One region of the Pseudomonas khavaziana genome, then DNA from elsewhere that is predicted to be linked to it. Evidence: predicted binding sites of a transcription regulator. Region 1 holds the regulator's gene; each other region holds the start of a gene.
What was found. The regulator FliA, encoded in region 1, starts transcription of late flagellar genes. The targets are predictions, from matches to a motif close to CTAAAGTTTNNNNNNNNNNNGCCGNTAA.

Region 1 (7,517 bases):
CTACATCGATGGTCTGCAAGCGATTCACGCGGCCAAGCCATGTAGCCTGCGTCTAAGCAAGACAAGGTAAAGAAATAAAATGGGCAGCATGCATCCCGTACAGGTGATCGCGGTGACCGGCGGCAAAGGTGGCGTCGGCAAAACTAACGTGTCAGTGAATTTGTCCCTGGCCCTGGCAGAGCTTGGCCGTCGCGTCATGCTGCTGGATGCTGACCTGGGCTTGGCGAACGTGGACGTTCTGCTGGGGCTGACACCCAAACACACCCTTGCCGATGTGATCGAGGGCCGCTGTGAGCTGCGCGATGTGCTGCTCCAGGGCCCCGGTGGCATCCGCATCGTGCCGGCGGCCTCGGGCACCCAGAGCATGGTGCACCTGAGCCCCGCGCAGCATGCCGGGCTGATCCAGGCCTTCAGCGATATCGGCGACAACCTCGACGTGCTGGTGATCGACACTGCCGCCGGGATCGGCGAGTCGGTGGTCAGTTTTGTGCGCGCCGCGCAAGAAGTGCTGCTGGTGGTGTGCGACGAACCCACTTCGATCACCGACGCCTACGCGTTGATCAAACTGCTTAATCGTGACTACGGCATGAACCGCTTCCGCGTGCTGGCCAACATGGCCCAAAGCCCGCAGGAAGGGCGCAACCTGTTCGCCAAGTTGACCAAGGTCACGGACCGCTTCCTCGATGTGGCTTTACAATACGTCGGCGCAGTTCCCTATGACGAGTGTGTGCGCAAGGCCGTGCAAAAGCAGCGTGCGGTCTACGAAGCGTTCCCTCGTTCCAAGTGCGCACTGGCGTTCAAGGCCATTGCCCAGAAGGTCGATACCTGGCCATTGCCCGCCAACCCCCGGGGGCATCTGGAATTTTTCGTCGAGCGTTTGGTGCATCAGACGAGCGCAGGACCGGTGCTATGACATCCAGCGGCTACAACCTTTACAAAAAGTCGGCACGTGACAGCCAGGGCGAACTGATCGAGCGTTACGCGCCCCTGGTCAAGCGCATTGCCTATCACTTGTTGGCGCGCCTGCCGGCCAGTGTGCAGGTCGAGGACCTGATCCAGGCCGGCATGATCGGCCTGCTCGAAGTGTCGACCAAATACGACGCGAGCAAGGGTGCGAGTTTCGAGACGTATGCGGGCATCCGCATCCGTGGCGCGATGCTCGATGAAGTGCGTAAAGGGGATTGGGCGCCGCGTTCGGTACACCGCAATACGCGCATGGTCAGTGATGCAATTCGTGCAATTGAAGCAAAAACCGGTCGTGACGCTAAAGATCATGAGGTTGCGGCCGAACTCCAATTGAGTCTCGACGATTATTACGGGATTTTGAACGATACCTTGGGCAGCCGCCTGTTCAGTTTCGACGACCTCTTGCAGGACGGCGAACACGAAGGGCTGCACGAGGACGGCGCGAGTACGCACATGGAGCCTTCGCGCGACCTGGAAGACGAACGTTTCCAGGGCGCGCTGGCCGATGCGATTGCCAACTTGCCGGAACGTGAGCGGCTGGTGCTGGCGCTGTACTACGACGAAGAGCTGAACCTCAAGGAAATCGGTGAGGTCCTGGGGGTCAGTGAGTCGCGTGTCAGCCAGTTGCACAGCCAGTGCGCGGCCCGCTTGCGGGGGCGGTTGGGAGAGTGGCGCGCGCGCTGACAGGCAGTGTGGGGACACTGCAACGCGATACCGCGAAGGTGATAGGCCTTCGCGGGTTTGGCCCGTGGTGCCCCCGGCAGTCCTTTTTGTGTAACGCCTGTTGATTGAAATGGCGCGTCCAGGTGCTGGGCGCGTTTAAGACTGCTTGGAGGTCGAATTGGACAAGAACATGAAAATCCTCATCGTTGATGACTTCTCAACGATGCGGCGGATCATAAAAAACCTGTTGCGTGACCTTGGGTTCACCAACACGGTCGAGGCGGATGACGGCATCACGGCGATTCCGATCCTCAACAGCGGCAGCATCGATTTTCTGGTAACCGACTGGAACATGCCGGGCATGACCGGTATCGATCTGCTGCGCCATGTACGTGCCGATGAAAAACTGCGCAGCCTGCCTGTGTTGATGGTGACCGCTGAAGCCAAGCGTGAACAGATCATCGAAGCCGCCCAAGCCGGGGTCAACGGTTACGTGGTCAAGCCATTCACTGCACTGGCTTTGAAAGAGAAGATTGAAAAAATCTTCGAACGCATCGGTCATTGATGCTGCCACGGGGGAGCTATGGAGCATAACGAATCATCGCAGGCCGACTTCGAGTCGACCCTGAAAAAACATGCTCACCGCTTGGTCGACAGCCTGGAAAAAGGCCAGTTCGCCGATGCGGTGCAGTTGATCCATGAGCTTAACCAGACCCGTGATCGCGGCCTGTATCAGGAAGTGGGCAAGCTCACACGCGAGCTGCACAGTGCGATCGTCAATTTCCAGATTGACCCGCGCATGCCCCAGGCCGAAGAGATTTCGCAAATCACCGACGCCACCGAACGCCTGTCCTATGTGGTCAGGCTGACCGAGGCGGCGGCCAACCGCACCATGGACCTGGTGGAAAACGCCACGCCGTTGGTCAATGGCATGGCCAGCGAAGCCCAGGCCTTGAGCGTTGACTGGGGCCGCTTCATGCGTCGTGAAGTGGGGGCTGAAGAGTTTCGGGAATTGGCCCGTCGGGTCGAAGGTTTCCTGTCGCGCAGCGAGCAGGAAAACCGCACGGTGGCCAGCAACCTCAACGACATCCTGCTCGCCCAGGATTACCAGGACCTCACCGGCCAGGTGATCAAGCGCGTGACCCAGTTGGTCACCGAAGTGGAAAGCAACTTGCTCAAATTGGTGCTGATGGCCGGCCAAGTCGACCGTTTTGCCGGCATCGAGCATGACCGTGAAGCGATCCTCTCGGAAAAAGATCCACAAAAACATCTCGCCAAGGGTGAAGGTCCGCAGATTCATGCCGATAAACGTGAAGACGTTATGTCAGGTCAGGATGACGTAGATGACCTGTTATCCAGTTTAGGCTTCTAAGGAGCACACCCATGAGCTTCGGCGCCGATGAAGAAATCCTTCAGGATTTCCTTGTAGAGGCCGGCGAAATTCTAGAGCAACTGTCCGAGCAACTGGTCGAGCTGGAAAGCCGACCGGATGATGCGAACCTGCTCAATGCAATTTTTCGCGGTTTTCACACTGTAAAAGGGGGCGCCGGCTTCCTCCAGCTCCATGAGCTGGTGGAGTGCTGTCACATCGCCGAGAACGTGTTCGACATCCTGCGCAAGGGTGAGCGGCAGGTCGACTCGGAACTGATGGACGTGATTCTAGAAGCACTGGATGCGGTCAACGGCATGTTCAGCGAAGTGCGCGAACGTGCGCCGATCACTGCGGCCACTCCGGAACTGCTGGCGGCCCTGGCGCGCCTGGCGGAACCGGCTGCGGCTGCGCCGGTAGCACAAGCTGAGCCGGAACCTGTGGTGCAAGCCGAGGCGGACGTGACCGACAGCGAGTTCGAACAGCTGCTCGATTCGCTCAATGCGGTCAAGGCCGAAGCCGAAGCCCCGGCGGCGCCTGTGGCCACGCCGACCAGCGAAGACATTACCGACGCAGAATTCGAATCCCTGCTCGACCAGTTGCATGGCAAAGGCCAGTTCGCAGCCGATGCCGTGACACCCGCTGCGCCAGAAGCACCGGCTGCCAGCGCCAGCACCGACATTACCGACGATGAATTCGAGGCATTGCTCGACCAACTGCACGGCAAGGGCACGTTTGTAGCCGAAGCCCTGCCGGAAGTCGCCGCCACTGCTGCCACTGCTGCCACTGCTGCCGCAGCTCCAGCGGCTCCAGCGGCCAGCACCGCCGCTCCGGCCGGCGACGGACTGATCTCCGATCACGAGTTCGAAGCCTTGCTGGACGAGTTGCATGGCAAAGGCAAGTTCACCGAGGTAGCCCCGGCTGCCGCGGCTGCGGTCGCCGCCGCACCGGTTGCCGCCAAAGCTGCCGCGCCGGTCGCCAAGCCAGCCCCGGCCCCAGCGGCCGCCCCGGCACCTGCGCGCGCAGCGGCACCGGCGGCGGCGGAAAAGCCCGCCAGTGAAGCCGAAACCACCGTGCGCGTGGATACCGCGCGCCTGGACGACATCATGAACATGGTTGGCGAACTGGTGCTGGTGCGTAACCGCCTGGTGCGCCTGGGCCTGAACAGCGGCGACGAAGCCATGCAGAAGGCCGTGTCGAACCTCGATGTGGTCACCGCTGACTTGCAGACCGCCGTGATGAAGACACGGATGCAGCCGATCAAGAAAGTCTTCGGCCGTTTCCCGCGCTTGGTTCGCGACCTGGCGCGCCAGCTCAAGAAAGAAATCAACCTGGAACTGGTGGGCGAAGAAACCGACCTCGACAAGAACCTGGTCGAGGCCCTGGCCGACCCGCTGGTCCACTTGGTGCGCAACGCCGTCGACCATGGCATCGAAACCCCGGAAGAACGCGAAGCCTCGGGCAAGTCCCGCAACGGCAAAGTGATCCTGGCGGCGGAGCAGGAAGGCGACCATATCTTGCTGTCGATCACCGATGACGGCAAAGGCATGGACCCGAACATCCTGCGGGGCATCGCCGTCAAGCGCGGCGTGATGGACAAGGACGCCGCCGACCGCCTGACCGACACCGAGTGCTACAACCTGATCTTCGCCCCGGGTTTTTCGACCAAGACCGAGATCTCCGACGTGTCCGGCCGTGGCGTGGGCATGGACGTGGTGAAGACCAAGATCAGCCAGCTCAACGGCTCGATCAATATCTACTCGACCAAGGGCCAGGGTTCCAAGATCGTCATCAAGGTGCCGTTGACCCTGGCGATCATGCCGACCCTGATGGTGATGCTGGGCAACCAGGCGTTCGCTTTCCCGCTGGTCAACGTCAACGAGATCTTCCACCTCGACCTGTCGCGCACCAACGTGGTGGACGGCCAGGAAGTGGTGATCGTGCGCGACAAGGCGCTGCCGCTGTTCTACCTCAAGCGCTGGCTGGTGGCTTCGGCTGCCCATGAAGAACAGCGCGAAGGCCATGTGGTGATTCTATCCGTGGGCACCCAGCGCATCGGCTTTGTGGTCGACCAGTTGGTGGGCCAGGAAGAAGTGGTGATCAAGCCTTTGGGCAAGATGCTGCAGGGAACCCCGGGCATGTCGGGCGCCACCATCACCGGTGACGGTCGCATCGCGCTGATTCTCGATGTTCCGAGCATGCTCAAGCGTTACGCCGCACGGCGTATTTGATTCTGGTGGGGCAGGGCGGTCACGCCTGCCCCGCCTAACGGAGTGTTTATGGCAGTCAAGGTCCTGGTGGTGGACGATTCGGGTTTCTTCCGCCGCCGCGTCTCGGAAATTCTTTCCGCCGATCCAACGATTCAGGTGGTCGGCACGGCCACCAACGGCAAAGAGGCGATCGATCAAGCTATTGCCTTGAAGCCGGACGTGATCACCATGGACTACGAGATGCCGATGATGGATGGCATCACGGCCGTACGTCATATCATGCAGCGCTGCCCCACCCCGGTATTGATGTTTTCCTCGCTGACTCACGAAGGCGCGCGAGTGACCCTCGACGCACTGGATGCCGGCGCGGTGGACTTCCTGCCGAAGAATTTCGAAGACATCTCGCGCAACCCCGAGAAGGTCAAGCAGATGCTGTGCGAGAAGGTGCACAGCATTTCCCGCAGCAACCGTCGCAGCCTGTTCAGCGCACCTGCACCTGCACCTGCACCTGCGCCCGCGCCCGCAGCGCCTGCGCCGAGTTCGTCGTTTGCACGCCCGGCGCCTGCGCCCGTGGCTCGGCCTGCGGTGGCGCCGGTACGTACCGCAGCGGCACCGAGCGCTCATTCGCCAGCGCCCAAGCGCAAGGCATACAAACTGGTCGCCATCGGCACCTCCACCGGCGGCCCGGTGGCCTTGCAGCGGGTGTTGACGCAATTGCCGGCCAACTTCCCGGCGCCGATCGTACTAGTGCAGCACATGCCCGCCGCGTTCACCAAGGCATTTGCCGAGCGCCTGGACAAGTTGTGCCGCATCACCGTCAAGGAAGCCGAGGATGGTGACATCCTGCGCCCTGGCCTGGCGCTGCTGGCCCCGGGTGGCAAGCAGATGATGGTGGATGGCCGTGGCGCGATCAAGATCCTGCCGGGCGACGAGCGCCTGAACTACAAACCGTGCGTGGATATCACCTTCGGTTCGGCAGCCAAGTCCTACGGTGACAAAGTTCTGGCGGTGGTGCTTACCGGCATGGGCGCCGACGGCCGTGAAGGCGCACGCCTGCTCAAGCAGGGTGGCAGCACCATCTGGGCCCAGGACGAGGCCAGTTGCGTGATCTATGGCATGCCCATGGCCATCGTCAAGGCTGACCTGGCCGACGCGGTCTATAGCCTGGACGACATCGGCAAGCATCTGGTGGAGGCCTGCCTCTGATGGATGTCTTGAGCCTGATCGGCATCACCATGGCGTTTGTCGCCATCATTGGCGGCAACTACCTGGAAGGCGGCCACCTTGGCGCCTTGGCCAATGGCCCGGCGGCGCTGATCGTGATCGGCGGCACCGTGGGCGCGGCACTGTTGCAGTCGCCGCTGAGCTCGTTCAAGCGTGCCATGCAGATTCTGGTGTGGATCATTTTCCCGCCACGGGTCGACCTGCCAGGCGGCATCGACCGTGTGGTCAACTGGAGCCTCACCGCACGCAAGGAAGGCCTGCTGGGCCTGGAAGGCGTGGCCGATGCCGAACCCGACAACTACGCACGCAAAGGCCTGCAATTGCTGGTGGACGGCGCCGAACCGGAAGCGATCCGCAGCATTCTCGAGGTGGATTTCTACACCCAGGAAAGCCGTGATATCAACGCCGCCAAAGTCTTTGAAAGCATGGGCGGCTACGCGCCGACCATCGGCATCATCGGTGCGGTGATGGGCCTGATCCACGTGATGGGCAACCTGGCCGACCCCTCGCAGCTGGGCAGCGGCATCGCCGTGGCGTTTGTCGCCACCATCTACGGCGTGGCCAGTGCCAACCTGGTGCTGCTGCCAGTGGCAAGCAAGCTCAAGTCGATTGCCATGCGCCAGTCGCGTTATCGCGAGATGCTGCTCGAAGGCATCCTGTCGATTGCCGAGGGCGAGAACCCGCGCTCCATCGAATTGAAGCTCCAGGGCTTCATGGATTGATGCACATGAGCACCCGTATCCCCGTAGGAGCGAGCTTGCTCGCGAAGAACCTGAGAGCGCCGCGTGCATCCAGAATGCCCGCGTCTGTATTGACGTCTTTCGCGAGCAAGCTCGCTCCTACAGTGGGGTGGGTGTGTGGGGGGGGGAGCCTGTGAGCCGTCGCCGTCGCGAGCCCGAGGAACATGTCAATCATGAACGCTGGCTGGTGTCCTACGCGGACTTCATCACCCTGCTGTTCGCGTTTTTCGTGGTGATGTACTCCATCTCGTCGGTCAACGAAGGCAAATACAAGATCATTTCCCAGGCGCTGGTGGGCGTGTTCAACGATACCGAACGTGCCCTCAAGCCGATTCCCATTGGCGA
Region 2 (7,517 bases), 1.5 Mb from region 1:
CGCCTGTGAAGTGAACGGTGCTGTCAGGCCGTCAGCAGCAGGAACCCACCGAGGTGAGTCAGCCCTGACAGGCTGACCACGGTAAGAATCCCCTTCCTTTCCAGCTTGTCTGGTGGGGTACTGTCCAGCAGGCCGAGAGGGAGGGGAGGATGTCAAGCAGCGGCGAACAACTGCTGGTTGATGCGCGCGTTGGCATCACTCAACGCTTTGCTGCGCGCTTCATCACCGTAGGCCAGGCCTTCGGCGCGAACGATTTCGATATCGGTGATGCCGAGGAAACCAAACAGCAGTTTCAAGTAGCCTTCATGGGCCGCGCCCGAGGCCTGGTCCGCATGCAGGCCGCCGGCAGTGGAGACGATAATGACTTTCTTGTTGCCGCACAGGCCTTCCGGGCCGGCTTCGGTGTAGCGGAAGGTCTGGCCGGCGACCGCGATGCGATCGATCCAGGCTTTCAACTGGGTAGGAATAGTGAAGTTGTACATCGGCGCACCCACGACCACGGCATCGGCAGCCAGGAATTCAGCCAGCGACGTTGCACTCAGTTGAGCCTCATGTTTTTGTTCCGCATCGCGCAGTTCAGCAGCCGTGCCCAATGCGCCCAGGGTAGCGCCGGAGAAGTGATTGATGCCTTCGCTGGCCAGGTCACGGTAAGTTACTTCCACGCCCGGTTCAGCCGCTTGCCACGCCTTGACCACGCCGGCGCTGAGCTGGCGGGAAGCGGAGTTGTCGCCGAGGATGCTGGAATCGATATGCAGTAGTTTCATGGTGGATCTCCGAGGTGGGATCGACAGTGGCGATCAGATGGGGGTGATGCTACGCATGAAACCAATGGTCGATAAGCCAGCTAAAATGCGATAGTTTGTCCCACTGACAGGACAATAGGCCCAGCATGCAAGACCTCAATGACCTCTACTATTTCGCCAAAGTCGTCGAAGCCGGCGGTTTCGCTGCGGCCGGGCGGCTACTCGGGATTCCCAAGTCCAGGCTGTCACGGCGCATCGCCGAGCTGGAAGAACGCCTGGGCGCCCGCCTGTTGCAACGCACCACCCGGCAATTGACCCTGACCGCCGTCGGCGAGCGTTACTTGCGCCATTGCCAGGCCATGTTGCTGGAAGCGGAGATGGCCGATGAGGCCGTGGCGAGCATGTCCAGCGAGCCCCGTGGGCGCCTGCGGGTCAGTTGCCCGGTGGGCCTGGCCCAGCACATCCTGCCGGAACTGGTGGCCGGGTTTCTTGCTGCGCATCCGTTGGTGCAGTTGGATATGACCCTGGTCAACCGCCGCGTCGACCTGGTGGCCGAAGGCATTGACGTGGCCCTGCGCGTGCGCGAACTGGGCGATGAAGACCCGCTGCTGGTGACCAAGCGCTTGCGCCAGGCCCAGACCGTGCTGGTCGCCAGCCCGGCGCTGATGCGTGAGCGGCAGGTACATACCCTCGACGACCTCAGACAACTGCCCGTACTCGGCGCACTTGAAGCGGACCGCATGGTGCACCAGCGTATTCTCGACCCCCAGGGTACCCCCCACGACCTGGTGATGGAGGCCCGGCTGGGTATCGAAGACTTTATCGTGCGCAAGGCCAGCGCCATTATGGGGCTGGGCTTCACGGTGCTGCCGATGATGTATTGCGAGGAAGAACTGGCCAGTGGCCGCCTGGTGCAATTGCTGCCGCAATGGTCATTGCCGGGCGGCTGGCTGCAGGCCGTGTACCCGCATCGGCGTGGCGTGCTGCCGGCCATCCGCGCCTGGATCGACTACCTGGAAGAAGGCTTCAAAGGCTGTGGAGGCCGTTTGCTATGAGCCTGAGCGAAGCACAAGTCGCCGCGTTCTGCCTGGCCCTGCCTGGTGCCCGGGAAGACTATAAATGGGGCGGCGTGCGCGTGTTCTCGATTGCCGACAACAAGATGTTCGCCCTGCAGAACCTGCGTGGTGAATCGCTGGCATTCAAAGTGGACAAGGACCTGTTCCTGGGCCACGTCGACCGCCCGGGCATCCACCCGGCGCCGTATCTGGCCCGGGCACAGTGGATCATCATGAACACGCCCTACCCGCTGGGCGCAGAGGAGCTGCGTAGCCTATTGCAGCGCTCCCACCAATTGGTGGTGAGCAAGCTGCCCAAGCGCGCCCAGGTTGGGCTCAGGCTAGATGACTGACTGGGCGACGACGCATGGTGTGAACGGCAGCGCCCGCTCAATGACCCGCGCCGCTGCTAACGCCAGGTGCTCGTGCCACGGCCGAGCGACGATCTGCACGCCCAACGGCAGGCCCGCAGCATCCGTTCCCGCACGCACCACTACACAGGGCCAGCCGGCCAGGCTGTAGGGCAAGGTATGGTTGAACAGCCCTGGCCGGAGCTCTTCCAGGCGTGGCGCCGCGGCAGCGTCGACCGGGCACAGGATAAGGTCGTAGCTCGCCATGAACCCCAGCATGGCACTGCGAAACCGGTCCCAGTCTGAGAACAACTGGATGGACTGCGCGCCGGTTCCCGCGCTCATCGACCAATAGCGCTCGGTTATACCGCGAGCGCTACTCAGTGCCGAGGGAAAAGCCGCGTCAACCAACGCGCCTGCGCTTTCCAGGTGATCGGCGACGGCTTGCAGCATGGCCTCAGTGAGCGAGTCAACGGGCTCAATGCCGCCGTCGCTGTACCACGCGATCTTCAACCCGCTGACGCCCTGAACAGGCGCATCGTGCAGCGGCATTGGAATCACCCCTGAATCGCGCCCATCCTCACCGGCAATCACCCGGAGCACCAGCGCCAGGTCGTCCACATACCGGGCCATCGGGCCGATCTGGCTGCGGGGGTCGCTCAAACCGCCTGGGTGATCAAAAACGCCGGTATTGGGAACTCGGCCGCTGGTGGGCTTCAACGTGCAGATACCGCAAAAATGCGCAGGCACTCGCAGGCTGCCGCCGGAATCACTGCCCAGCCCCAAGGGTGAGAGGCCTGCGGCAATCGCCGCTGCTTCGCCACCGCTGCTGCCGCCAGGGCTATGGGACAGCGCATGGGGATTGCGCGTCGCGCCGTAGACAGGGTTGTCGGTCACCCCACCGCCACCACCCGGCGGGCAGTTGCTCTTACCCAGCAGAATGCCACCGGCGGCCTTCATGCGTGTGACCACCACGGCGTCCTGCTTCGGCAGATAGTCAGCCCGATCAGTCAGACCCACTGCCGATATCACGCCCTGGGTATCGAACACATCCTTGACGGTAAATGGCACACCATGCAGCGGGCCCCGGCAGTTGCCTTGAGCCAGTGCACGATCCGCCGCCCAGGCATCGGCCAGCGCCGCCTGCATGCGCACTTGCACCAGGGCGTTGATCGATGGATTGAGCGCTTCAATGCGGGCGAGATAGGCCGACACAACAGCCGTAGAGGTGAGCTTGCGTTGCTGGATCAGCGTCGCAAGCTCAGTCGCCGAGTGGCGTAGCAATGAATCAGAGCATGACATTCGTATTATCCCAATGCGTGCCAGTGCGTTGAGCAGGCCCCTACAGAATCGATAGCAGCGTACCGCCCAGCACTAGCTGATCCAGCCAGAACACCTGGTGCAACAGCACGATGACCCAGAACAGCACCTGATAGGACACCTTGCGCGTCTTGTGCCGGAACACCTGCTGGGCGATCAACGCCCCCGGCCAACCGCCCGCCAGCTCGACGGCATGCAGGATGTTTTCCGGGGTACGCCAGCCTTCGGTCTGGGCCTTGCGCTTGTCGCTCCAGTACAGGAAAAACGCCACCACGCTGACCAGGCCATACGCCGCCAACGGGATCACCGTCTCGCCGCGATACCACAGCAACGCCGAGCCCAACAGCGGTGCGGCGCACAGCAGCACAAAAATAGATGCTTTCAGGCGTGGGTGCTGGATGCTCATGGCTTGACCGCTGTCCAGTCGATCCAGCCGAACTGCCAGGTCGCCAGGATCACCAGGCCAAAGGCGATCCGGTACCAGGCAAACGCCGCGTAGCTGTGGCTGGCGATGAATTTGAGCAACGCCTTGACCGCGATCATCGCGAAGATGAACGAGGTGACAAAGCCAATGGCGAATACCGGCAGGTCGGCCGGCTGGAACAGGTCACGGTACTTGTAGCCCGAGTACACCGCCGCACCGACCATGGTCGGCATGGCCAGGAAGAATGAAAACTCGGTAGCGGTCTTGCGCGACAGGCCGAACAGCAGGCCGCCGATAATCGTCGCACCGGAGCGCGAAGTACCCGGGATCATCGCCAGGCACTGGGCCAGGCCAACCTTGAGGGCGTCTTTCCAGGTAATGTCATCTACGGTTTCAGCGCGCACCGCGTGCTGGCGGCGCTCGGCCCACAACATAATCACACCACCCACCACCAGGGCGGTGGCGACGGTGATCGGGTTGAACAGGTAGTGCTTGATCAGGTCGGCAAAAATCACCCCCAGTACCACCGCAGGCAACACGGCGATGATCAGGTTGACGGTGAAGCGCCGGGCCTTGGGCTGGGTCGGCAGGCCGGTGACCACGTCGAGGATCTTGCGGCGAAACTCCCAGACCACGGCGAGGATCGCACCGAGCTGGATGATGATATTGAAGGCTTCGAAACGTTCGCCGCCGAAATTGATCAGGTCGGCAACGATGATCTGGTGGCCGGTGCTGGAGATCGGCAGGAACTCCGTCAGCCCCTCGACGATGCCGAGAATCAATGCCTGTATGGCGGTCCAAAAATCCATGCTGTCTCCAAAGGTCACGCGCGTGGCATGCCTCTTAAGTTTTTTTAAAGTTCACTGACGACGAGCGCACTCAAGCGCCCGCAGTTGATTCTCAACGCCGGTCTGCAAAAATTCCGTGAAAAATCAGGCAGTACTCAGGTTTTCCGATTCCGGGCCGAAAGCCTATCAGACACGCCGGAAATCTCGAAGCAGCACCACAATTATAAAGAGCATGGAGTGACAGGACGATGAACAGTTTGCGCAGCATGTCGATCAGCCGCCGCCTTTGGCTGATCCTGATAGTCGCCGTGTTGATGCTGCTGGCCTTGGGGCTGCTGATGCTCAACCAGATCCGTGGCGATCTTTACCAGGCCAAGCGCCAACAGACCCAGCATGTGGTGCAGACCGCCAGCGGCGTGCTCAGCTATTACCAGAACCTGGAAAAGACCGGCGTACTGACCCGTGATGCCGCGCAGCAGCAAGCCCTCAGCGCCGTGCGCGGGCTGCGCTATGACCACGATGATTACTTCTGGATCAACGACCTCACCCCCGTGATGATCATGCACGCGGCCAACCCCAAGCTCGATGGCCAGAACCTCTCGGCGATTCGCGACCCGGACGGCTTTGCCGTATTCAACGAGTTCGTGAGCCTGGCCAAGGCCAAGGGCGCCGGCATCGTCAACTACCGCTGGCCGAAACCTGGGGCCGAAGCACCGGTGGAAAAAACCTCTTATATCCAGCTGTTCGAACCCTGGGGCTGGATTATCGGTTCCGGCGTGTATGTGGACGACGTGCAGGCTGAATTCAACGCTCAGGTGTGGAAAGCCTCGTTCATTGTGCTAGGCATCGCGCTGGTCATGGGTCTGCTGGTATCGCTGATTGCCCGCAGTATCGTGCAGCCGTTACAGGCGGCGGTGAACGCCATGGGCAATATCGCCAGCGGCGAAAGCGACCTGACCCGCAGCCTAGATACCCACGGCAGCGACGAGCTCACCCAACTGGCCCGGCATTTCAACAGTTTCACCGCCAAGTTGCGCCAGGTGGTTGGACAATTGCAGGTATGCGCGACCGCCCTGGGCCAGTCGTCCACGGAGCTGGGCCACAACGCCAGCCAGGCCCACGACCGTAGCCAGCAGCAATCGCAGCAGATGGAGCTGGTGGCTACCGCTATCAATGAAGTCACCTACGGCGTGCAGGACGTGGCGAAGAATGCCGAACACGCCGCCAGCGAAATGCGCGATGCCCAGGCCCAGGCGCAACAGGGCCAGGTCAACATCGATGGCAGTTTGCAACAGATCGATCAGCTCTCCAGCACTATCAGCCAGGCCGTAGAGGTGATTCGCACGCTCTCCAGCGAAAGCACGCAGATTGGCGGCGTCCTCGAAGTGATCCGCTCCATCGCCGACCAGACCAACCTGCTCGCCCTGAACGCCGCCATTGAAGCCGCCCGCGCCGGCGAACAGGGCCGTGGGTTTGCGGTGGTCGCTGATGAGGTGCGCCTGCTGGCCCAGCGTACGCAGAAATCCACCGCCGAAATCCAGGCAATGATCGAGCGCCTGCAAGGTCACTCGGAAGCAGCGGTCAAGGTCATCAGCGACAGCCACAGCGCCTCGCAACTGACCATCGAACAGGCCGGCCAGGCGGGGGCCAGCCTCACCGCCATCGGCCAGGCGCTGCACAACCTCAACGGTTTGAACGCTTCGATTGCCAGCGCCACCCTGCAACAGGCCCATGTGGTCGAAGATATCAACCAGAACGTCACCCAGGCCGCGGGGTTGTCCCACAGCACGGCGCTGGCGGCGGAACAATCCAGCGTGGCGAGTGGGCAGTTGCGTGGGTTGAGTGAGCAGCTTGATGGGTTGCTGCGCCAATTCCGAATCTAGCGCCGGCAACTGTGAGAGGGGCGGTGCGACGATTCGACGTGCTCCCGATTGTGGGGTCAGTTGCAGATGAGCTGACTGACCCACCGCAATCGGGAGCAAGCCCCCACGTTTTTGTACGATGTATGCCCATTGCACGCAAGTTTGAAGATCGCTGACCTCTAGGTACAATCACCGCCCTCTCCCACTTCCCAAGGATCCACCATGTCCGGGCTTGAACTGTTCGCCGCCGCCCTGGGGGTGATCGCTGTCTGGCTGACGGTCAAGCAGAACCCCTGGTGCTGGCCCATCGGCCTGGTGATGGTGCTGCTCTACACCTGGGTATTCTTCGAGGTAAAACTTTACTCCGACATGCTGCTGCAGGTGGTCTACGCCGCGTTGCAGGTCTATGGCTGGTGGCAGTGGACCCGCGCCGGCGAGGTCAGGCAGGGTCGCCAGGTCACCCGCCTGGGGGTACCTGCGATCATGACCAGCCTGGCCGTGGGCACCGTTGGCAGCTTGTTGCTCGGCGCCGCCATGGCCCACTGGACCGACGCCGCACAGCCATGGCTCGACGCGGCCCTTACCGGTTTCAGCCTGGTGGCGCAAATGTGGATGGCGCAAAAACGCCTGCAGTGCTGGCCGTTGTGGATTGTGGTGGATGTAATATTCGTCGGGCTCTTCCTCTACAAAGGCCTCTACCTCACCGCCGCGCTCTACGCGCTGTTCACCGCCATCGCTGTGCAAGGCTGGCGTGAATGGCGCGCCGACCCGGCGTTGCAGCCATGAAGGTGGTAGTGCTGGCAGGCCCGGAATCCAGTGGTAAAAGCTGGCTGGCTGCCGAGTTGCACGCACACTTCGGCGGGCTGATGGTCGGCGAGTACGTGCGCTATTTCATCGATCATCATCAGCGTGACACCTGCCTGGCGGATATCCCGGCGATTGCCCGTGGCCAGCTGGAATGGGAAGACGCTGCCC
Region 3 (7,517 bases), 2.5 Mb from region 1:
GCTGGATCGGTAAAAACACCCTGGTACTCAATCGGAAGGCCGGCAGCTATTTCTTCCTGAGCGAACTGTTTGTGGATCTGCCGCTGCCGGTGGACCCACCCCACGCCACCGAACACTGTGGCCGCTGCACCGCCTGCCTGGACATCTGCCCCACCAATGCCTTCGTCGGCCCTTATGTGCTGGACGCCCGGCGCTGCATTTCCTACCTGACCATCGAACTCAAGAGCGCCATCCCCGAGGACCTGCGCTCGTTGATCGGCAACCGCGTATTTGGCTGCGATGACTGTCAGATCGTTTGCCCGTGGAATCGTTTCGCCCGACCCACCGCTGAAAGCGATTTCAAGCCACGGCACAATCTGGATAACGCGGAACTTGCCGAACTGTTCATGTGGGACGAGGATAAATTCCTCAGCAGCACCGAAGGCTCACCCTTGCGCCGTGCCGGCTACGAGCGCTGGCTGCGCAACCTGGCGGTAGGCCTGGGTAATGCGCCGTCGAGCATACCGGTGCTGGAAGCCTTGAAGGCGCGGCGGAATTATCCGTCGGAGTTAGTGCGCGAGCATGTGGAATGGGCGCTGAACCAGCACGCGGCCCGCTAGTGTACGTCGTCGTTGTAGACGAACTTGGGCATTTCCCAGTGAAAACGGATCGCCAGCAGGCGCAATAAAAAGCCGCTGAATAGCGTCAGCAGAATCGCTTGTTCGCTGGGCAGCTCCAGATACAGGCACAGCAGATAGAACCACGCGGCCAGGAATGACACGCTGGCGTACAGCTCCCGGCGGAAGATCAGCGGAATGTCGTTACAGAAGATATCCCGCAGGATGCCGCCGAACACCCCAGTGATCACCCCGCTGACCGATGCCACTAGCATGCCGTGGCCCATTTCCAGAGCGGTCATGCAGCCGATCAGGGTAAATGCCACCAAGCCCAAGGCGTCCAACGCCAAAAACAGCGAGCGAAGGCGGCGCATCAGCGGTGCGATAAAGATCGTCACCAACGCCGCGACGGAGGTGAGCACCAGGTATTCCGGGTGCTTGACCCACGTCAGCGGGTAATGGCCGAGCAATACATCGCGCACCGAACCACCGCCCAGGGCCGTCACACAGGCGATCAGCACCACGCCAAACCAATCCATGCCACGCCGACCGGCGGACAAGGCGCCAGTCATGGCTTCGGCCGTGATGGCGATGAGGTAGAGCATCAGCAACATGATGGCGATCCTTGCAGAGAGGCCGGCAGTCTAATCATTTGCTGATGGCACCAAAAGGGGGCGCTCGGAGATAAACCCAGTCGCCCGCCATCAGGGCAAGTGCCCTTCCACCTTTGGATTTGCAAATCCATTCAAACGTGGGAGGGGGCTTGCTCCCGATGAGGGAGTGTCAGTCGATGCATCTGGGGCTGACACAACGCCATCGGGAGCAAGCCCCCTCCCACATGTTCAGCAGTCGCCCCGTTTTCAAGCCTTGATGAAATGCTTGCGGTAATGCTGCAACTCGGCAATCGACTCGCGAATATCATCCAGCGCCAGGTGCGTGCTGCCTTTATGGAAGCTGTCCTTGACCTCCGGCGCCCAACGCGCAGCCAGCTCTTTGAGCGTCGACACGTCGAGGTTGCGATAGTGGAAGTAGCTCTCCAGCGCCTTCATATGCGTATAGAGGAAGCGTCGGTCCTGGCAGATGCTGTTGCCGCAGATCGGCGACTTGCCCTTGGGTACCCACTTTTCCAGGAAGGCGATGGTTTCAGCTTCGGCTTCGGCCATGCTGATGCGGCTGTCGCGCACGCGTTGGGTCAGGCCGGAGTTACCGTGGGTGCGGGTGTTCCACTCATCCATGGTGGCGAGCACGGCGTCACTATGGTGGATGGCGATCACCGGACCTTCGGCCAAGGTGTTGAGGTTGCTGTCGGTGACAATGGTCGCCATCTCGATAATGACGTCGGTGTCGGGGTTCAGACCGGTCATTTCCAGATCGATCCAAATCAGGTTCTGTGGGTTTTGCATGGCTTGATTCTCTTGGCACCTTGGCGTAGCCAGGCAGTTTAGCAGGCGGGGGCGTGCTAGACTCGCGACCGTTTTACCTAACCTTTGCATTATCGACACGGAACACCAATGGCCAAACGCCAGCTCAATCGTCGCCAAAACTGGCGCATCGAAAAGATTCAAGGTGAACGCGCCGCACGCGCCGCCAAACGTGAATCCTCCGCCGTGGAAGCACTCGAGGGCGGCGACCTGGGCCCAGAACAAACCGGCCTGGTGATCGCGCACTTCGGTGTGCAGGTCGAGGTCGAGGCGCTGGAAGGCGAGCTCGCAGGCTCAGTATCCCGTTGCCACCTGCGCGCCAACCTGCCTGCGCTGGTCACCGGCGACAAAGTCGTGTGGCGTGCCGGTAACCAGGGCATCGGCGTGATCGTCGCCCAATTGCCACGCAGCACCGAACTGCGCCGCCCCGACAGCCGTGGCCAGCTCAAGCCGGTAGCCGCCAACGTCGACATGATCGTGATCGTGTTCGCGCCGCTGCCCGAACCCCATGCCAACCTGATCGATCGCTACCTGGTCGCGGCCGAGCATGCCGGTATTCGCCCGCTGCTGCTGCTGAACAAATTCGACCTGATCGACGAGCAGAACGCCCCGGCGCTCAATGCCTTGCTGGCGGTCTACCGCACCCTGGGCTACCCGGTGCTGGAAGTGTCAGCCCATCACGGCAACGGCATGGAACAACTGCAACAGCAGTTGGACGGGCGCATCAGCGTGTTTGTCGGCCAGTCCGGCGTGGGCAAGTCCTCGCTGGTCAACAGCCTGTTGCCGGAAGTCGACACCCGAGTTGGCCCACTGTCGGAACTGTCCGGCCAGGGCACTCACACCACCACCACCGCGCGGCTGTTCCACTTCCCCGGCGGCGGCGAATTGATCGACTCCCCGGGCATCCGTGAATTCGGCTTGGGCCACGTCAGCCGCAGCGATGTGGAGGCAGGCTTTATCGAGTTCAACGACCTGATCGGCACCTGCCGCTTCCGCGACTGCAAGCACGACCGCGAGCCTGGCTGTGCGTTGCTCAAGGCCTTGGAAGATGGCCGAGTGCAACAGCAGCGAATGAACAGCTATCGGTCGATTATTGCGAGTTTGCCTGAAAGCAATTACTAAGCCGCCAGCCTCTGTAGGAGCGAGCTTGCTCGCGAAGACCCCAAGAGCAACGCGGGCATCCTGGATACACGCGTTATCGTTGACGTTTTTCGCGAGCAAGCTCGCTCCTACAGTGAAACAGCAAATACAACAAGGCCGCGATCATCGCGGCCTTGTTGTATCTGGAGCTTAGGAGGCCGGCGCAGGCACCGTAGGATCCTTCACCCCGCCATCATCAAACAGGTTCAACTTCTGCCGCAGTTCATGGGCCGGCAGCGGCTGCTGTTCCGGCGGTAGCGCATTCGGATCAACCGGCACTTCGCCTGGTGCGCCGTCACCCTGGGTCGGTGTCGGTGGCGGCGGCTGGTCGCCCTCAATCGCACGCTGGGCCTTTTTGGTGAGTACCACGATATCGATACGGCGGTTGACCGGATTGAACGGGTCCTTGGGATCAAACAACTGCGAAGAAGCAAAACCTACCACTCGCGCCACTTGCGGGTCTGGATAGCTACCGGCCACCAGTGCACGGCGGGCGGCGTTGGCGCGGTTGGCCGAGAGTTCCCAGTTGCCAAAATCGCCCTGGCCCGCGTAAGGCTTGGCATCGGTGTGGCCGCTGATGCTGATCTTGTTCGGCACCGCCTTGATGGTGTCGGCCATGGCCAGCAGGATGTCTTCAAAGTACGGTTTCAAGCGCGCGCTGCCGGAGTCGAACATCGGCCGGTTGGCGGCGTCGGTAATCTGGATGCGCAGCCCCTCGGGGGTGATCTCGAAGGAAATCTGGTCCTTGAATTTCAGCAACTGCGGGTTTTCTTCAACCTTATTCTGCAATTCTTGCAGCAACAGCTCCAGGCGCTCCTGCTCGACCTGCTCGGCCATGGTTTCAACCGTATCGCGCTCGATCGGGATTTTTTCCTGGGGCGACTCGGTCTGCACCTCCGGGTTGATGGTGCGCTCAGGTGCCAACTGTGGCGAGCCGCCCAGGTCGATCACGAAGGGCGTGCCGCTTTCCGAAAAGCCAATCGGGTCTTTGAAGTAACCGGCGATGGCGATCTTCTGTTCCGGCGTGGCGGTAGACATCAGCCACAGCACCAGGAAGAACGCCATCATTGCCGTGGCAAAGTCGGCGAAGGCGATTTTCCAGGCACCACCATGGTGCCCCGCAGCGAAGCGCTTGACGCGCTTGATAATGATTGGCTGGTTGTTTTCCATGGCTTAGCGACCGCGAACCGCTTGTTCCAGCTCGGAGAAACTTGGGCGATGCTTGGGGTACAGCACCTTGCGCCCGAACTCCACGGCCAGCGACGGCGGCATGCCCGACGCGGACGCTACCAGGCACGCCTTGATCGCTTCATAGAGATTGACCTCTTCCTTGGCATCATGGGCCAGGGATGTGGCGAGGGGCCCAAAGAAACCATAGGCCGCGAGGATACCGAAGAAGGTCCCCACCAGCGCCGCGCCGACGTGCATGCCGATGGCCGCCTGGTCGCCCTCGCCAAGGGAGGCCATGGTCACCACGATACCCAGTACCGCGGCGACAATACCAAAGCCCGGCATGCCGTCGGCGATGCCGGTCACGGCGTGGGACGGATGCTCCAGCTCTTCCTTGAGGCTGAACAGTTCCATGTCGAACAGGCCTTCCAGCTCGTGGGGCGCCATATTGCCGGACGACATGATGCGCAAATAATCACAGATATACGCAGTCATGCGCTCGTCTTTGAGCACCGCCGGGTATTTGGCGAAAATCGGGCTGGCGGCGGCGTCTTCGATATCGCCCTCGATCGCCATCATGCCTTCACGGCGGCTCTTGTTGAGGATCTCGTAGACCAGCCCCAGCACCTCCAGATAGAAGGTGTGGGAAAAGCGCGAACTGAACATCCCCAGCGACTTCTTGATCACATGCATGGTCATGTAGCCGGGGTTGGCCTGCAAGAATGCGCCAAACGCCGCGCCGCCGATAATCAGCACTTCGAAAGGTTGAATCAACGCGGCGATTTTACCGTGGGAGAGGACGTACCCTCCGAGCACACTTGCGATGACGACAATGATGCCGATAATTTTAGCCATAGGAGATGGGTACTTGCGCCGTCGGGTTCATGGACATATTGGGTGTTGCGGAAAACTCTTGTTCTACTTATCGGCAAAACTGCGCCAGACTATAGCCCGTTAAGGCGAAAAGCCAATTCAGCCCGTTCCGGGCGTGTTAAACGCAAGTGATGATCGCGCCCCAATCATGGCAAACGAAACGACCGTATCCAATGCAAAACCCACCACCCTCGCCGCTTGGATCAAGCGCCTGGACGATGTTTTGCTGCCAGTGCCCCAGGCCAGCCATGAACGCGTATGCAAGGCCATTCGCGATAGTCGCAGTTCATTGCGAGATATTGCCGAACTGATGCAGAACAGCCCGGCCCTGGTGCTCAGCGTGATGCGCGAAGCCAACAGTCAAACCCATGGCAGCCTGGCCGAACCTGCGGAAAACCTCGAAGTCGCGCTTAATCGCCTCGGCCTCGAGCGTGCAGAGGAACTGCTGGCGCGCCTGCCCTCAGTGCCAGCCCAGGAAATCCCTGTTGCGTTGCGCCAATTGCTATTGGTGAGCCAGCATGCGTCCCAGCAAGCCAACGGTTTGTTCGGCAGCCGCTTGGCGCGGTTGTGGCAGGACATCCACTGGGGCAGCCTGCTGTTTCTGTCGCCGCTGTGGCCGATGGCCGTCGCCTTCCCCAAGCTGTTGGAGGAATGGGAACTGCGGGTTATCCATAAAGGCCAGTCGGCGCGCCATGTCGAGCAGGAGCTGTTCGGCGTGCGCTTGCTCGATCTGTGCCTGGGCCTGACCGAAGCCTGGCACCTGCCGATCTGGGTGTCACAGGGCTACAAGCTGTTGTTAGAGGAGCAGCGTTTGCTGGTCAAGGCGCTGCACATTGCCCGCGAAGACGATGCCCTGCGCCACCAGCAACTGCTCGATGCCGAGCCCAACCTGCGCCGCTGGCTGAACCAGCCGGCCAACACCGTGCTGCTGGCCAACGGCCTGGCGATGTCGGCCCAGGAATCCTGGACTTGCCCGCACACCGAGCGTTGGCAATACCTGACCGCCTTGTACCTGCAGGTGCCATTGAGTGACGTGCAACAGCAGGTGCACCAGCAAGCTGTGACCAGCGCACGCACCACCTTGATGCCCGACCTCTGGCACCCGGCGCTGTCGCTGATCTGGCCGTGGCATGTGCAGAAGGTCCATCGCGGCCTGCTGCCAGCGCCGCCGCCCACCGCCGAGTCCCTTGCGGTGTGGCGCAAACACTGTACGGAACTGCTGGTCGAGCCAAATCGTTTCGCCAATGCCATGCACCTGACCACCTGCGCCAAGAGCGCCTTGGTAGCCAGCGGTATGCAGCGGGTTTTGCTGTTCATGGCCGACCGCGCCCTGAGTACCTTGCGCGTGCACCAGGCCGATGGGCTGCCCAAGGACGCCGCACACCTGAGCCTGGATGTGGTCAACAGCACATTGCTGCAACGCCTGCTGGAAAAATCCGCCCAGGTGCGGCTCAGCCCCGACAACCATGCGCAGTTCTCAGCCCTGCTGCCGCCGGTCCTGCGCCGCTTGTTTACCGGCGAGCACTTGCTGCTGCGCTCTTTGAGCTGCAACGGCCGCGTGGTAATGCTGATCGTCGCGGACCAGGGCGGCGGGCCATTCTCGGAAACCACCGTGCAGGCGTTCGGCAAAACCGCCCAATGCATCGAAAAGGCCCTGCACAGCTTTACCAACCGCAGCGCCTGATGCTTGCGCTACAATCGCGGTCTTTAATCGCCAACATTTGTGCCCAGGAGACCTCACATGCCTGACTTCTCTGGCTTGCCGCTGGTGATCGAATCCAGCGACCTGCTTGGCCGCCTTGATGCCAAACACCTGATTGTGGTGGACCTCACCAGTGCCGCCCGCTACGCCGCAGGGCATATCCCCGGCGCGCATTTCGTTGACCCCAAACGCACCCAACTGGGCCAGCCACCGGCACCCGGCCTGCTGCCCAGCCAAGCCGACCTGGAAAAACTGTTCGGCGAACTGGGCCACACCCCGGACGCGACCTACGTGGTCTATGACGACGAAGGCGGCGGCTGGGCCGGGCGCTTTATCTGGATGCTCGACGTGATCGGCCATCCGAAATATCACTACCTGGACGGCGGCCTGCTGGCGTGGCTGGAGGAAAAACTACCGCTCTCCACCGATGTACCCGCACCGGTCGGCGGCCCGGTCAGCCTCACGCTGCACGATGGCCCCACCGCAACCCGCGAATACCTGCAAAGCCGTCTCGGTGCCACCGACCTGGGTATCTGGGACGCCCGTGGCCCGCTGGAATATTCCGGCGAGAAAGTGCTCGCGGCCAAGGGCGGTCACATCCCCGGTGCAGTGAAT

Region 2: the regulator FliA is predicted to act here: its motif matches at 4,835-4,862, upstream of QYQ93_RS13775 (methyl-accepting chemotaxis protein).
Region 3: the regulator FliA is predicted to act here: its motif matches at 5,250-5,277, upstream of motA (flagellar motor stator protein MotA).

What each region holds. Positions count from the first base shown of each region.
Region 1 is NZ_CP129946.1:4,624,169-4,631,685, reverse strand. It holds gene fleN (flagellar synthesis regulator FleN) at 80-913, shown strand; gene fliA (RNA polymerase sigma factor FliA) at 910-1,650, shown strand; gene QYQ93_RS20515 (chemotaxis response regulator CheY) at 1,820-2,194, shown strand; gene QYQ93_RS20510 (protein phosphatase CheZ) at 2,213-3,001, shown strand; gene QYQ93_RS20505 (chemotaxis protein CheA) at 3,013-5,229, shown strand; gene QYQ93_RS20500 (chemotaxis response regulator protein-glutamate methylesterase) at 5,278-6,414, shown strand; gene QYQ93_RS20495 (flagellar motor protein) at 6,414-7,154, shown strand; gene motD (flagellar motor protein MotD) at 7,306-7,517, shown strand, end outside.
Region 2 is NZ_CP129946.1:3,139,488-3,147,004, reverse strand. It holds gene QYQ93_RS13810 (transposase) at 1-76, shown strand, start outside; gene QYQ93_RS13805 (FMN-dependent NADH-azoreductase) at 153-764, opposite strand; gene QYQ93_RS13800 (LysR substrate-binding domain-containing protein) at 890-1,798, shown strand; gene QYQ93_RS13795 (MmcQ/YjbR family DNA-binding protein) at 1,795-2,151, shown strand; gene QYQ93_RS13790 (amidase) at 2,140-3,450, opposite strand; gene QYQ93_RS13785 (DUF1294 domain-containing protein) at 3,491-3,874, opposite strand; gene QYQ93_RS13780 (undecaprenyl-diphosphate phosphatase) at 3,871-4,701, opposite strand; gene QYQ93_RS13775 (methyl-accepting chemotaxis protein) at 4,929-6,563, shown strand; gene pnuC (nicotinamide riboside transporter PnuC) at 6,765-7,328, shown strand; gene QYQ93_RS13765 (AAA family ATPase) at 7,325-7,517, shown strand, end outside.
Region 3 is NZ_CP129946.1:784,563-792,079, reverse strand. It holds gene queG (tRNA epoxyqueuosine(34) reductase QueG) at 1-599, shown strand, start outside; gene QYQ93_RS03425 (trimeric intracellular cation channel family protein) at 596-1,213, opposite strand; gene orn (oligoribonuclease) at 1,457-1,999, opposite strand; gene rsgA (small ribosomal subunit biogenesis GTPase RsgA) at 2,108-3,139, shown strand; gene motB (flagellar motor protein MotB) at 3,308-4,327, opposite strand; gene motA (flagellar motor stator protein MotA) at 4,331-5,182, opposite strand; gene QYQ93_RS03400 (HDOD domain-containing protein) at 5,349-6,884, shown strand; gene QYQ93_RS03395 (rhodanese-like domain-containing protein) at 6,942-7,517, shown strand, end outside.